2 regions of the Streptomyces sp. NPDC020801 genome follow, and region 1 is predicted to be linked to the other one. Evidence: riboswitches for the same ligand, from Rfam matches in the RefSeq annotation. Region 1 holds a riboswitch; the other holds the start of a gene.
The links. Region 1 has a riboswitch for cobalamin ahead of ACH4UM_RS15830 (HoxN/HupN/NixA family nickel/cobalt transporter). Riboswitches for the same ligand answer to the same signal wherever they lie in the genome.

Region 1 (7,046 bases):
ACCGGCGGCCGCAGATCGTCGATCACCCCTGGGTGATCGACCGGCGAGCAACTAGTCGCGCGGCCCGGTGTCGAAGCTGGCGAAGTAGGCCGCGGCCATGTCCTCGCCGGCGTGGCCCTGGGCGGCGGCGCGGGCGAAGCGTTCGGCGGCCGCGGCGGCCACGTCCAGGCGGACGCCGTGCTGCTCCCCGGCCTGGACGATCAGGCGGGCGTCCTTCTCCGCGGTCGCCACCGCGAAACTCGGCGGCAGGAGCTCGTCGTCGAGGATGAGGGCGGCCTTGGCGTGCAGATAGCCCATGTCGAGCGGGCCGCCGGCGATGAGGCCGAAGAAGTCCCGCGGGTCCACGCCGAGCCCCTTGGCCAGGGCCAGCGCCTCGCCGGTCGCCGCCGTCGCCGCGATGACCCAGCTGTTGGCCACCAGCTTCAGACGGGTCGCGCTGGCCGCCGCCCCGTCCTCGCCGGTCCACACCGTGCGCACGCCGACCGCCTCGAACACCGGCGTCACCGCCGCCCGGCCCATTGCCGGTCCCGCCGCCAGCACCGTCAGCCGACCGGCCTCCGCCGGCTGCCTGGTGCCCAGCACCGGCGCGTCGTAGAAGGCCAGGCCGTGCTCGCGGGCGAGCGCGGCCAGTTCGCCGACCGACTCCGGGCCGGCCGTGGTCGACTGCACCCACGCGGCCCCGGGGCGCACCGCCGGAGCGGCCTCGCGCATGACCTCCAGCACCGTGCCGCCGTCGTACAGCATCGTCAGCACCACATCGGCGTCCCGCACCGCCTCGGCCGGGGTGCCGGCGACCCGGGCGCCGTCGGCGGCCAGCGGCTCCGCCTTGGCGCGGGTGCGGTTCCAGACCCGGACGGTGTGTCCGGCCCTCACGAGGTTACGGGCCATCGCGGCGCCCATGATCCCGGTGCCCAGGACGCCCACGGTACGGCTGTCGCTCATGTCGTCCACTCCTTGGTCCATGAGGCGAGTATGTCGCTCACGGGTGCCCATACGGCTGATGTCCACGTGCGTCCGTCCGTCCCCGGCCCTTCACTGAAGGGAGACCACGAAGACCCCGCCCCTTTCCCCCGGCGGGGCCGGACGCACGACCACTGGGAGGCGCGATGACCGGTCACCGGGCACGATGGACGACGGGCGCGACGCTGGCGGCGGTACTGGCCACCGGCCTGACCGCCTGCTCCGGCAACAACAGCGGCAACAGCCCCTCGGGCTCGGTGAGCAAGGCCGCCTCGGCCGCCTCCTCACTGGCCTCGCAGGCCAACGACGTACTGGCCTCGGCGACCGCGGAGGCGGGCCACCGGCTGGACGAGGTGAAGAACGGCATCGACGCCCGCAGCGCCGTCACGCTGGGCGCCCCGGCCACCGCCTCGGACGGACGCACCACGGTGGACGTCACGGTCGCCAACAAGGCCGACTCGACGAAGTCCTTCGCCGTCCAGGTCAACTTCAAGGACTCCGGCGGCAATCTGCTCGACACGGTCGTGGTCACCATCGGTGACGTCCCGGCCGGGAAGACGGCCAAGGGCACCGCCCGCAGCACCCACCAGCTCTCCGGTTCGGTGAAGGCGGAGGTGGGCACCGCCCTGCGGTACTGACCGCCGTGCCCGACGACTCCGACCTCTCCCGGTCGCTGCTGCGGGAGGTGCTCGCCGACCCGCCGCACCTGCCCGAGACCCTGGCCCTGTTCGCGGTGCGCCGGATGGGCCCGCGCGCCAAGCGGGCGGCGGAAAGCCTCCCCCGGGGCGAACCGGTCGAACTGCGCGCCCGGCTGGTCGCCCGGGGCCGGCGGAACACGGTCAGCCAGGGTGCCTTCGTCGGGGGGCCGTTCCTCGTGCTCGTGCCGGTCGCCTTCTGCGCCGCCCTGCTCAGCCAGGCGCGCCTGGCCCTGGACCTGGCCGCGCTGGACGGCCGCGACCCGACCGGCTCCGAGCGGGCCGCCGAACTCCTCGTCCTCCAGGGCGTCTACGGCGACGTCGGGCCGGCCCGGCAGGCCCTGAACGCCCAGACCGCCCGCCTGGCCGCCCGGCGTTCCGGACAGGGTCCCGGACAGGGTCCCGGACAGGGTTCGGGACGACGCTCCGCAGGGCGGTCCCGGCGGCGTTCGGGGCGGGCTTGCCGCCAAGGCTGCGAGAGGCGTTCCGATCAGCGCCCCGAGCCACATCCCCACCGGCACCCCGCCCGCCGCACCATCCGGCGTATCGCCGCCCTGTGGACCGTCACCGTCCGCATGGCCCGCCTGCTCGGGCTGCTCGCTCCGCCCGGATCCGCCGTCCGGGCGTCCCGGTGGCAGCAGGCCGCGCACTGGTCGCTGCTGGCGGTGACCTTCGCCGTGGGCATGGTGGCACCACTCGTGTGGCTGCCGTACATGGCGCGGGCCTACGACGCCGGGACCGCCCGGTTCGCGGACCGCGCCACCCGCTTCTACTTCGACGCGCCCACTGCGCCGCCGCGCCGGCGACCGCGGCCCGGCCCCCCCGGCGTGGCCGCCCGGGTCCGCGTCCTGGGTTCCCTCCTGGTGCCGGTCGCCGTGGTCGTGGGCGTGCTGGTCACCGACGTGAGCCTGGACGGCAGCCACTGGCCGGTCGTGGTCATCGCCCTGACCGCGGCGTCGCTGGGCATGGGCGCCCTGTGGCTGTGGTGCCGCCGCCGCGGCTGAGGACGGCGCGGGAAGGGGCACCGGGCGCCGCCCCGGCGGTCACGCCATCCAGAAGAAGACCGCCGTCATCCGCTTCTCCTCCAGTGTGCGTCCGGAGTAACCGGTCGCGCTGTGCACGAGGTTGGCGTGGTAGAGCAGCAACCGGTTGGCCTTGTGCGGCACGCGGACGTCCTCCTCGAAGGCGTCCGGCGCCACGAACCGCGTACCGAGGGCCTCGACAAGGTTGTTGTGCGGGGCCTGCACGACGTTGCCGCCGAGCCGGCCACCCGGCAGGGACTGACGGTAGAAGCTGGTCCCGCAGTCCTTGGGCACCGAGGGGTTGAGGTACAGCACGGCCGCGTACCGGCACAGCGCCCGTGAGTCGGTGTGCGGCCTCGGCTCGCTCTCGCCCTCGCCGACCACCTGGACGCAGTTGTGGTTGAGGGTGCCGCCGCCGGGGGCCTGCTGCACCCGGAGTTCCTTCGCTCCTGTCGCCTTCCTCACCAGCCGTTCGACCCGGGCCAGTTCGGACGGCTCCAGGCCCGGCATGGTCCGCAGCCCGGGCCAGGTCTCCGAGGTGTACGGATACCCCTTGACCCAGTCGTCCTTGGCCAGACACCGCTCCCGTACGGCGTCCGCGTCGGGCAGGACGTCGTCGATGACCCAGTAGTCACGGCCCTTGGTGGGCTTGCGGTAGGGCAGGACGGGGAGCGCGGTGGGCACACCGCGGGGTTGTGGGGGCATACGGCCGAATCTAGGGCGGGCCCCTGCCAGAGCTCTCCCACGGCGCGGTCAACGTTGCGTCAACCTTCCCCGCACCTGCCAACACCCCGGCCGCCGCGACTTTTTACCCAATCAAAAGGTTGTTCCCGCTATCCGATCCGTACTCCTGTGCGTCCGAACCGCCCATGGGCGGGACACATGACCGGGCAGGAGGCACGGTGCGCTTTTCGCGGAACGCGACGGGAACTCTCTTCGTGGGCGGAGCTCTCAGCCTGACCCTGGTCGCGCTCGCCTATCCCAGCATGCTCGGAGTCACCAAGGTCTCCAGCGACCCCTCGCGCGTCATCGCGCAGACGCAGTGGGGGCCCCTGACGGAGGGTGACCGGGACTTCGTGGTGAAGGTGCGCGCGGCCGGGCTGTGGGAGTACCCCGTCGGTCAGATGGCCGTGAAGAAGGGCACCACCAAGGCGGTCGTGACCGCCGGACAGCACCTGATCGACGGGCACGCGGCGCTGGACGCCAGCTGCCGCAAGATCGCGCCGATGCTGAACATCACGCTGCCCAACTTGGCCAGCCCTCAGCAGCAGGGCTTCGTCAACACCCTCAACTCGGACAGCGGCAAGCAGTTCGACAACGACATGGCCAACATCCTGCGTGTGACGCACGGTTCGATCTTCAACACGATCGCGAAGATCCGCTCCACCACCAAGAACACCCTGGTACGCCAGCTCGCCAACCAGGCCAACGCCACCGTGCTCGACCACATCACGGTGATGGAGCAGACCGGACTGGTCAACTTCGACCAGGTGAACTTCCAGGAGACGACCCCGCCGAAGCTGCCCGACACCGACCTGACCCCGCCGCCCCCGCCCGCCGGCCAGCCGGAGGTGGTGCTCACCCCGCCGCCGAACGCCACGTCGAGCCCGCTGGTGATCGACGGCGGATCGAACCCGAATCCGAGCCCGAGCCCGACGGTGGGGTGAGCAGGTGGGGTGAGCAGGTGGGGTGAGCAGCAGGGAGGAAGGGCGAGGGGGCAAGGGCCAGGGAGGAAGGGCCGGGAGACAAAGGGCCGGGAGAGGAAGGACTCGTGGCCAGGTCAGTCACACGGTGGTGTCCGCCTCCAGCCGGCTCGCCGCCAGTGGCGCACTGCTCAGCAGCGCCTCCCCCGGGAGCGGAACCGCGCTGCCGGAGAGGTTGGTGACGCACCGCCGGCCCGCACAGCGGGCGAAGGCCGGCACACCCTCGGGGGTGTCCTCCAGCCAGGGGGCCGGCTTGCCGCCGGTCAGCCGCAGTGCTTGAGCAGCGCGGCGACCTCCGCGTCCACCACCCGGTACCGCACCACGCGGCCCTCCTTCTCCCCCGTCACGACCCCCGCCGCCCGCAGCAGCCGCAGGGCCTGCGAGACGGCGGGGTCGTTCATGCCGGTGGCGATCGCGAGGTCGGAGACGGCGAGGGGCCCGGTGCGGTGCAGAGCCAGCAGGAGTGCCAGCCGCCGGGGGTCGGCGAGCAGGGAGAAGCGGTCGGCCCAGGTGCGTACGTGACCGGGTTCGCCGATCGCGGCGATGGCGTCGCAGACCCGGTGGCCGTCGATCGTACGGCGGCCTGCGCGGTCGGCCGGGACGAGATGCATGCCGCCATCCTCGCAGGCCACTTCTGTGATCTTCCATACCTGCGCAGGTATGCAGCTATGCAGGGAAGCGCTCGCACCTCTACGGTTGGCGGGCCGTGGTGTTCGGGAAGCCGGTGACGGCCCCTCAGGGGGTCCATGCCGGAGCGGCCCTCGCCACTGTGATCGGGGAGTTCCGGGCCCACGTCCCGCAAGGGGCAGCCACTGGCCGTCGTGCGACGGCCGGGAAGGCGGACCGGGAACGCACGACCCGTAAGCCAGGAGACCGGCCACGGCAGCTCACGAAGTGATCCACGAGGTGCTGGAGCGTGAAGACCGGATGGCCCTGCCCGACCCTGCCCACAAGACGTCCTTCCGCTGGCGGCGCGAGGACACCCTGAAGACCGCGGGCCTGATGGCGGTGATCACCGCACTGCACGTCGTCGCCTTCGGCATCCTGTTCCTGCTCGTCGTCCCCGAGCACTACCAGGTGGGGACGAAGGCCTTCGGCATCGGCCTCGGCGTCACCGCCTACACCCTCGGCGTACGGCACGCCTTCGACGCCGACCACATCGCCGCCATCGACAACACCACCCGCAAGCTGATGGCGGACGGCAAGCGCCCGGTGTCGGTCGGCTTCTGGTTCGCCCTCGGCCACTCCAGCGTGGTCGTGGTGCTCGCCCTGCTGATCGCTGGCGGCACCTCGCTGGCCGGCAAGGTCATGAACGAGGGCTCGCGCACCCACCAGGTGCTCGGCTTCATGGGGACGACGATCGCCGGTACCTTCCTCTACCTCATCGCCGCCCTCAACCTGGTCGCCCTGCTCGGCATCCTGAAGGTCTTCCGGTCCATGCGGGCCGGTACGTACGACGAGACGGAACTCGAACAGCACCTGGACTCGCGGGGCTTCATGAACCGCTTCCTCGGCCGTCTCACCAGGTCGATCTCCCGGCCCGGTCAGATGTACCCGCTGGGCTTCCTGTTCGGGCTCGGCTTCGAGACGGCCACCGAGGTCACGCTGATGGTGATGGCGGGCTCGGGCGCGGCGGCCGGACTGCCCTGGTACGCGATCCTGTGCCTGCCGCTGCTGTTCACCGCGGGCATGTGCCTGTTCGACACCCTCGACGGCACCTTCATGAACTTCGCCTACCAGTGGGCGTTCTCCAACCCGGTCCGCAAGGTCTTCTACAACCTGACCATCACCGGCCTGTCCATCGCCGTCGCCTTCTTCATCGGCACCATCGAGCTGGTCGGCGTGGTGCGCGACAAGCTCGACCTGCGTGACGACCTGACCGGCTGGATCGCGGGCCTGGACCTCGACAACGTGGGCTACGTCATCGTCGGCCTGTTCGTCGCGGTGTGGGCGGCGGCACTGACGTACTGGAAGGTGGCGAAGGTGGAACAGCGGTGGGCGGTCCGGTCCGCCGACACCACCTAGGAGCGCCCCTCCTGGGACCCCCGGGAGCGCCCCTCCCGGGACCACCCCTTCCGGACACCCTCGACGGTGGCCAGGTACAGCCTCACGTACCGCTCGGCGTCGATGTCCAACGCCACGTCGAGCAGCGGCTGTTCGCGCGCCTCGCCGTGCAGCTCCGCCTCGCCGGGGCGGGGGCGGCGGTCGACCACCGTCTGACCCCGTGCCGGGCCCGGCGCGAGGTTCACCTCCACCGGCAACCGGTGCGTGGTCAGCCCCACGGGGTCGGCGACCGAGCAGACCGCGCCCGCGTCGCCGAGGCCGCCGGAGGCGTCGCCGAGTTCGTCGGACGGGGCGTTGTAGGTCGCCGGGTCGCGGTGGGACAGCAGGCGCCCGGCGAGGCGCGCGCCGGGCTCCGCGCTCTCCCGCAACCGCCGCACATCCGCGGCCGGGACGACCACCCGCTCGAACACGTCGAGTCCGTACATGGTGATCGGTACCCCCGCGGTGAGCAGGACCGCCGCCGCCTCCGGGTCGTGCCAGACGTTGAACTCGGCCACCGCCGTGGCGTTCCCGGTGGCCACCGCGCCGCCCATGAAGACGATCCGCTCGATGTTGCCGGTCACTTCGGGATGCGTGCGCAACAGCAGCGCGATGTTCGTCAG
Region 2 (7,046 bases), on a different contig from region 1:
AGAACGGCACCGTGACGAGCCGCCCGTCGAACTCCGGGATCGCGACCTGCATCGCCGCGTCCATGGGGGAGAGGGCGGCGTCGGACCCGTCCCAGACCGCGTGCGAGGAGGTGAGGCAAAGGCCCTGCAGCACGGGGATGTTCAGGTCGGCGAGCGCGCCGATGTCCCAGGACTCCTCGTCGCCGCCCGCCGACGCCCGCGAGGCGTGCGTGCCGCCCGCGGCGAGGACGGTGGCGACCAGGGCGTCGGCCCTGCCCAGGATCTCGTACAGCCCGGCGTCCGCGCCGCGCAGCGAACCGCAGTACACGGGAAGGGCGTTGGCGCCCCGCGCCTCGATGGCGTCGCACAGCGTGTCGACGAACGCCGTGTTCCCGCTCAGCTCATGGGCCCGGTAGAAGAGCACGCCGATGGTCGGGCGGCCGCGGGCGAAGGGACGCTCGCCGTGGACGCCGTACTCGGGCATCTTCTGCGGCTCGGTGAATCCCTCTCCCGTCAGCAGCACGGTGTCGGACAGGAACCGCGCGAGTTCGGTGAGGTTGGCGGGACCGCCCTCGACGAGGTACCTGAGTGCTTCGGCGACGACACCGGCCGGCACGGACGACTCGGCCATCAACTCCGCGTCCGGGACGGTCTCTCCACCGAGCAGCACGGTCGGGATGCCGGAGGCCTTCAGGGCGGCCAGCCCGTCCTCCCAGGCACGTTTGCCGCCGAGCAGCCGTACGACGGCGAGGTCCGCGCCGTCGAGCAGTGCGGGCAGCTCGGCCCGCACGTCCACGCGGGTCGGGTTGCCGATCCGGTAGGAGGCGCCGGAGGCACGGGCCGCCAGCAGATCGGTGTCGGCGGTCGACAACAACAACACTGTGCTCATGCGGGCGCTCCCGGTGGAATGAAGGGCAGTCCTTGCGGCGCGCCCGACTCGATGAGCCGCCAGAGCGCGTCCGTGTCCGCGTGCTGTTCGATCAGGTCGCCGAGCCGGTCGAGCTGCGCCTCGCGCAGCGCGGCGAACGACGTGTCGGGGGCGGGTACGAAGCGGCGGCCCGCGGTGGCCGCCACCTCGCGCAGGAAGGCCCGCCGGAAACCGTCCGACTCCAGCGAGCCGTGCCAGTGCGTGCCCCAGACGGAGCCGGCCCGGCAGCCGTCGAGGAAGGGGACCCCGCCGGTGACCTCGGCGATCCCGTGGTGGATCTCGTAGCCCTCGACCCGCTCGCCCAGGGCCTCGCCGGCCGGCCGGGTCAGGGTCTTCTCCCGGGCGAACCGGACCCGTACCGGCAGCAGTCCGAGCCCGTCGACGTGCCCGCGCCGGCTCTCGACCTCGTCCTCGATGTGCTCGCCGAGGATCTGGAAGCCGCCGCAGACGCCGAGCACGGGCCGCCCCTCGGCAGCCCTGCGCCGCAGCGCCTCGGCCAGTCCCCGCTCCCACAGCCAGTCCAGCGCCCGGACCGTGCCCCGGGTCCCCGGCACGACCACGAGGTCCGCGTCGGCCAGTTCCTCGGGCCGGTCCACGAAGCGCACGACGACGCCCGGTTCGGCGGCCAGCGCGTCCACGTCCGTGAAGTTGGACATCAGCGGAACGGCGCAGACGGCGACCCGCAGGACTTCCTCGCCGACGGGGGCGCTGACTTCGGACTCCCGCACGGTGCCCCGCAACGGCACCCTCCCCCAGGCTCTCAACGGCGTTCGAGCAGGTGGGACCCCCATCCCGTCCTCCTCGTCGATGCCGAGCCCGTGCCGGAACGGCAGGACGCCGTAGGTACGCCGCCCGGTGAGCCCGTGCAGCATGTCGAGGCCGGGTTCGAGGAGGGAGACATCGCCCCGGAACTTGTTGACGAGGAACCCGGCGACCAGTTCCTGGTCCTCGGGGGAGAGCAGGGCGACGGTGCCGAAGAAGGAGGCGAAGACGCCGCCGCGGTCGATGTCGCCGACGACGAGCACGGGCAGCCGCGCGTTCCGCGCGATTCCCATGTTGACGATGTCGGTCCGGCGCAGATTGATCTCCGCCGGGCTGCCCGCCCCCTCACAGATCACCGCGTCATACGTGCCCCGCAACTCGGCGAGGCAGTCCAGCACGGTCCCGAGGAGCCCCTGCTGACGGCCGCCGTGGTAGCCGCGCGCGCTCAACTCGCCGACCGGCCTGCCCAGCAGCACCACCTGGCTGCTCTGCTCGCCGCCCGGCTTGAGCAGCACCGGGTTCATCAGCGCGGTGGGCTCGATCCGGCAGGCCTGGGCCTGCATGGCCTGCGCCCGCCCGATCTCGGCGCCCTCGCGTGTGACGAACGAGTTGAGGGACATGTTCTGCGCCTTGAAGGGCGCGACCTTGACCCCCTGCCGCACCAGCCACCGGCAGATCCCGGCCGTGACGACGCTCTTCCCGGCGTCGGAGGTGGTGCCGGCGACGAGCAGCCCGCCGCTCATGAGGTACGTCCCTTCGTCCGACGGTTGCAAAGGAGCCTGGCGACGGCGCACGTGCCGAGCGCGAGCCAGCTCACGCGCCGGGAGAGCCGTACGGCCCGTTCGATGTCACCCACCTGGACTGCACGCCCGGGGCTGTTGAGCACCGGCCGGTGCTCCACACGCCCCCCGTACGACAACGTGCCCCCCAGCCGCACCCCGAGCGCCCCCGCGAACGAGGCCTCGACCGGCCCGGCGTTGGGGCTCGGGTGCTTGGCGGCGTCGGCGCGCCAGGCCCGTACGGCGCCTCGCGGATCAGGACCCGCCACGGCCGCCGCGGCGGCGGTGAGCCGTGCCCCCGGCCAGCCCGCGAGGTCGTCGAGCCGGGCGGAGGCCCAGCCGTAGCGGCGGTGGCGCGGGGACTTGTGGCCGACCATGGCGTCGAGGGTGTTGACGGCCCGGAACCCGAGCAGCCCCGGCACACCGGCGACGGCGCCCCACACCAGCGCGCCCACCACCGCGTCGGAGGTGTTCTCGGCGACGGACTCCACGACGGCCCGGGCGATCGAGTCGGCGTCCAGGGCCTGCGGGTCGCGCCCGCACAGATGGGGCAGTCGCGCCCGGGCGCCGGCCACGTCCCCGGCCTCCAGCGCCCGCCCGATCGCGCGCGCCTCCCGCCCGAGCGAGGTCCCCCCGACGACGGCCCAGGTGGCGGCGGCGGTCAGGGCGGCGGAGGCGGTACGGGAGGGGCGTACGGCGGACGCGGCGAGCGCGGCCGACGACACGACGCCCCCGACGCACACCGCGGTGTGCAGGGCGCCCCATCCGCGGTGGTCCCGCCACAGCGCGCGTTCCACGGCGCCCGCGGCCCGCCCGAACGCGGCGACCGGGTGCCCGCGGCGTGGATCGCCGAGGAGCAGGTCACCGAGGAGGCCGGCGGCGGCGCCGTACGCGAAGACGCGATCGGCACCCATCGGTTCAGCCGACCGTGGGGCCGGGCAGAGCGTCGCTGTTGAACCTCGGTCGGCAGCCGCGCATGGCGATATGTCCTCACTCAGGGTGTCCACGCCCTGGTTCGACTAGACCGGCGGTGAGAGTTCCTGGCTCCCGGGGATGTTCTTCCCCGGTCACAGTGGCGGGACCGCGCCGGACTCGCACCGGCTTCCTCTCCTGCCGCCGTAGATGGCTCCGGCAGTCCACCACGCCCGCGAACACCCGTCAACTTGCCGTTGACCTGCGAAGCGGTACTGAGATGAGGCCCACACCGCCGATGTGAAAAGCCCGCCCTGCCCGGTCCGCCGGGGCGGCGGTCGGGCAGGGCGGGCGGTGAGGTGCGAGGAGCCGCGAGCGGGTGCTCGGACAGGTGCTCGGGCCGGCGCTCGGGCTCGGGCCGTGGCCGTGATCGGTGTCAGGCCTTGGCCATGATCAGGTAGATCCCGTAGGCCACCGCGGCGGCGCACGCGGCGAAGCAGACGTATGCGCCGGTGACCGCGAGTGCCCCGCCGCCGCTGCCCTGGGTGACGGCACGCTCCCGGCGGGAGAGGCCGGCGATGCCCAGGGTGAACAGGGCCACGAGGCCCACGGTGACGCCGAGGCTGACGCCGAAGACGGAGCCGAGGGCTGCCCAGTCGATCTTCATGGTGATGCTTCCTTCGGTAACCGGGTCGGGCTCAGACGGCGGCGGCCGGCGGGACCGCCTGGGCGGCCGTGTGCGCCGGGTCGGCGCCGGGCGCGGTCGCCGGGGCGGGGATCGTGGCCGCGAGGTCCTCCGTCGCCGGGGCGGCGGCCTCGGTCACGGGAGCCGCCGGGGGCGGGGACACGGCGGCGATGGCCTGGGTGACCACGCCGGCCGGCTCCTCGGCCTCGTTGACGTTGGTGTGGTCGACGACCTGACGCCGGGAGAGCTTCCAGATCCCGGCGCTCGCGGTCACCAGGAACACGGCGACCAGCGCGGTGCCCCAGTCGCCGAGGGCCGTCACGGCCTCCGCGCCGGCGCCGACCAGGGCCGCGGCCGGCAGCGTGAGCACCCAGGCGACGGCCATCCGGGTGGCGGTGGACCAGCGGACCACGCCGCCCTTGCGGCCCAGACCCGCGCCCATCACCGAGCCGGAGACGACGTGCGTGGTGGAGAGCGAGAAGCCGAGGTGGGAGGAGGCCAGGATGGCCGTGGCCGCGCTGGTCTGGGCCGCGAAGCCCTGCTGCGGCTGCAGGTCGGTCAGGCCCTTGCCCATGGTGCGGATGATGCGCCAGCCGCCGATGTAGGTGCCGAGCGCGATGGCCAGGCCCGCGGACAGGATGACCCAGGTGGGAGGGTTGGAGCCGGGGGCGATGGCGCCGCCGGCGATCAGGGCGAGGGTGATGACGCCCATCGTCTTCTGCGCGTCGTTGGTGCCGTGGGCCAGCGAGACCAGGCCCGCGGAGGCGACCTGGCCGGCCCGGTGGCCCTTCTCGGCCGCCTTGCCGTCCGACTTCCGGCCGATGGTGTACGACAGCCTGGTCGAGACCATGGCCGCGATGCCCGCGACGACCGGAGCGGCGACGGCGGGGAGCAGCACCTTGGTGACGAGCACGTCGCCGTGCACCGCGCCGAAGCCGGCGGAGGCGATCGCCGCACCGATCAGGCCGCCCATGAGGGCGTGCGAGGAACTGGACGGAAGCCCGACCAGCCAGGTCAGCAGGTTCCAGAGGATCGCGCCGACCAGGGCGGCGAAGATGACCTCGGGACGGATGCCGGTCTCGTCGACGAGACCCTTGGAGATCGTGTTCGCGACCTCCACCGAGAGGAAGGCGCCCACCAGGTTGAGCGCGGCGGACATGGCCACCGCGACCTTGGGCTTGAGCGCGCCGGTCGAGATGGTCGTGGCCATCGCGTTGGCGGTGTCGTGGAAACCGTTCGTGAAATCGAACGCAAGTGCGGTTATCACCACAATCGCGAGGATCAGCGAGAAGCTTTCCATTTACCCAGGCAATCGTTCGAGGTCATTGGCTGGTCGAACGTACGTAACGTGGGTGAACGGAAGATGAACTGAGGCGGTCTTCGTGGTGTCCGTTCCGGTGGCCGGCGGCCGGCCGTGGACCGGCCGCCGGCTCAATCCCGCTCACCACAGGCCTTCCCGCTTTGACAGGATCACCGCATGGCCGAGACGCGGTGTGACAAAGGTGACGTACGGGACCCGAGCGAGGAGGAGTCCCGCGCCTGGCGGGAGCTCGTCGCGACGGCCCGCCGCACGGTGGCCGACGGGCTGGTCGTCGGCACCTCGGGCAACGCCTCGGTGCGCGTGGGCGGCACCGTGCTGGTCACACCCTCGGGAGTGCCGTACGACCGGCTCACGCCGCAGGACGTGACCGGCGTCGACCTCGACGGCCGGCAGGTGCTCGGCACCCTGGTGCCGACCAGTGAGCTGCCCATGCACCTCGCGATCCATCGCGGCACCGACGCGCGCGCCGTCGTCCACACCCACGCCGTGCACGCGACGGCCGTCTCGACGCTCGTCCCCGAACTGCCGGTGATCCACTACATGGCGGGCGCGCTCGGCGGCCCGGTCCGGGTGGCCCCGTACGCGACCTACGGTACCGAGGAACTGGCCGAGAACATGATGCGCGCCCTCACCGGCCGCTCCGGCTGCCTCCTGCAGAACCACGGCACCGTCACCTACGGCACCACCCTCGAGCAGGCCTACGACCGCACGGCCCAGCTGGAGTGGATGTGCCGCCTGTGGCTGACGGCGTCCTCGGTGCCGGGCCTGACCCCGTCGCTGCTGACACGGGAACAGCTGGCCCTGGCGGAGGAGCGGCTGCGCGGATACGGACAGCGGGGACCGGCCTGACGAGGGGGCCGGGGAGGTCCGGGCGGTCGGGGTGGCCCCGGGGGCCGAGGTGGTCTGGGTGGCGAGGTGGGGGAGCGCGCAACGGAGTGGCGAAGGCGTGAAGGCGGCTCTTCCTGGAACTCGCAGGAGCATGTCACCCCGACCCTTCCTCCCGCTGGCCGGTGGCCCGGTGCGCCACGACACTGGAGCCGTGCGCACACTCAAAGCGACGGCCGCGGCCGTCACCGCAGCCCTGGCGGCCGGCGCGGCGAGTGTCGTCGCGGGCCGGCTCGCCAGCGACGCCGCGCTCAAGGCAGCCCCGGGCCGGCCCCTGCCCACCGAACCCCGGCTCACGGTGCACGGCACGGCCGCGGGCCAGATCACGCTCACCCGGGACCTGGCCTCCGTGCGCCCCGGTATCTACGGCCTGGCGGGCAACGGCTCCCACGCGGTCGTCGGCCCCGTCGTGCCGAACGCCCCGCACCCCCCCGACACCGTCGTACGCCGTCTGGAACGCGTCACCCACGGCGTCCTGGGGCCGCGCGACAAGGTCTGGCTCACCCCGAACGTGCACGTCGGCAACCCGGACACCGCCCTCGGCCTCGACCACGCCGACATCGACATCCCGGGCGAACTCGGCGCGCTGCCCGCCTGGTTCGTGCCCGGCGTCCGCGAGACCTGGGTCATCACCGTGCACGGCCTGGGCACCACCCGCGAACTCCCCCTGAACGTCATGGGTTTCCTCAACCGCCGGCACTTCCCGGTGCTGGACCTCGCCTACCGCGGCGACCTCGGCGCGCCCCGCCCCCCGGACGGCCTGAACCACTTCGGCGAGACCGAGTGGCGCGACCT

Region 2: another riboswitch for cobalamin. It lies ahead of ACH4UM_RS30545 (cobalamin biosynthesis protein); the one in region 1 lies ahead of ACH4UM_RS15830 (HoxN/HupN/NixA family nickel/cobalt transporter).

What each region holds. Positions count from the first base shown of each region.
Region 1 covers NZ_JBIRST010000006.1:383,960-391,005, reverse strand. The annotation lists gene ACH4UM_RS15865 (NAD(P)-dependent oxidoreductase) at 52-942, opposite strand; gene ACH4UM_RS15860 (hypothetical protein) at 1,107-1,598, shown strand; gene ACH4UM_RS15855 (hypothetical protein) at 1,604-2,659, shown strand; gene ACH4UM_RS15850 (DUF6445 family protein) at 2,699-3,382, opposite strand; gene ACH4UM_RS15845 (DUF4142 domain-containing protein) at 3,616-4,344, shown strand; gene ACH4UM_RS15840 (hypothetical protein) at 4,462-4,599, opposite strand; gene ACH4UM_RS15835 (ArsR/SmtB family transcription factor) at 4,644-4,991, opposite strand; cobalamin riboswitch at 5,071-5,277, shown strand; gene ACH4UM_RS15830 (HoxN/HupN/NixA family nickel/cobalt transporter) at 5,308-6,405, shown strand; gene ACH4UM_RS15825 (nucleoside hydrolase) at 6,402-7,046, opposite strand, start outside.
Region 2 covers NZ_JBIRST010000018.1:56,777-63,822, reverse strand. The annotation lists gene cobN (cobaltochelatase subunit CobN) at 1-868, opposite strand, end outside; gene ACH4UM_RS30550 (cobyric acid synthase) at 865-2,412, opposite strand; gene ACH4UM_RS30545 (cobalamin biosynthesis protein) at 2,409-3,362, opposite strand; cobalamin riboswitch at 3,462-3,605, opposite strand; gene ACH4UM_RS30540 (hypothetical protein) at 3,797-4,027, opposite strand; gene ACH4UM_RS30535 (anion permease) at 4,059-5,345, opposite strand; gene ACH4UM_RS30530 (class II aldolase/adducin family protein) at 5,523-6,215, shown strand; gene ACH4UM_RS30525 (alpha/beta hydrolase family protein) at 6,406-7,046, shown strand, end outside.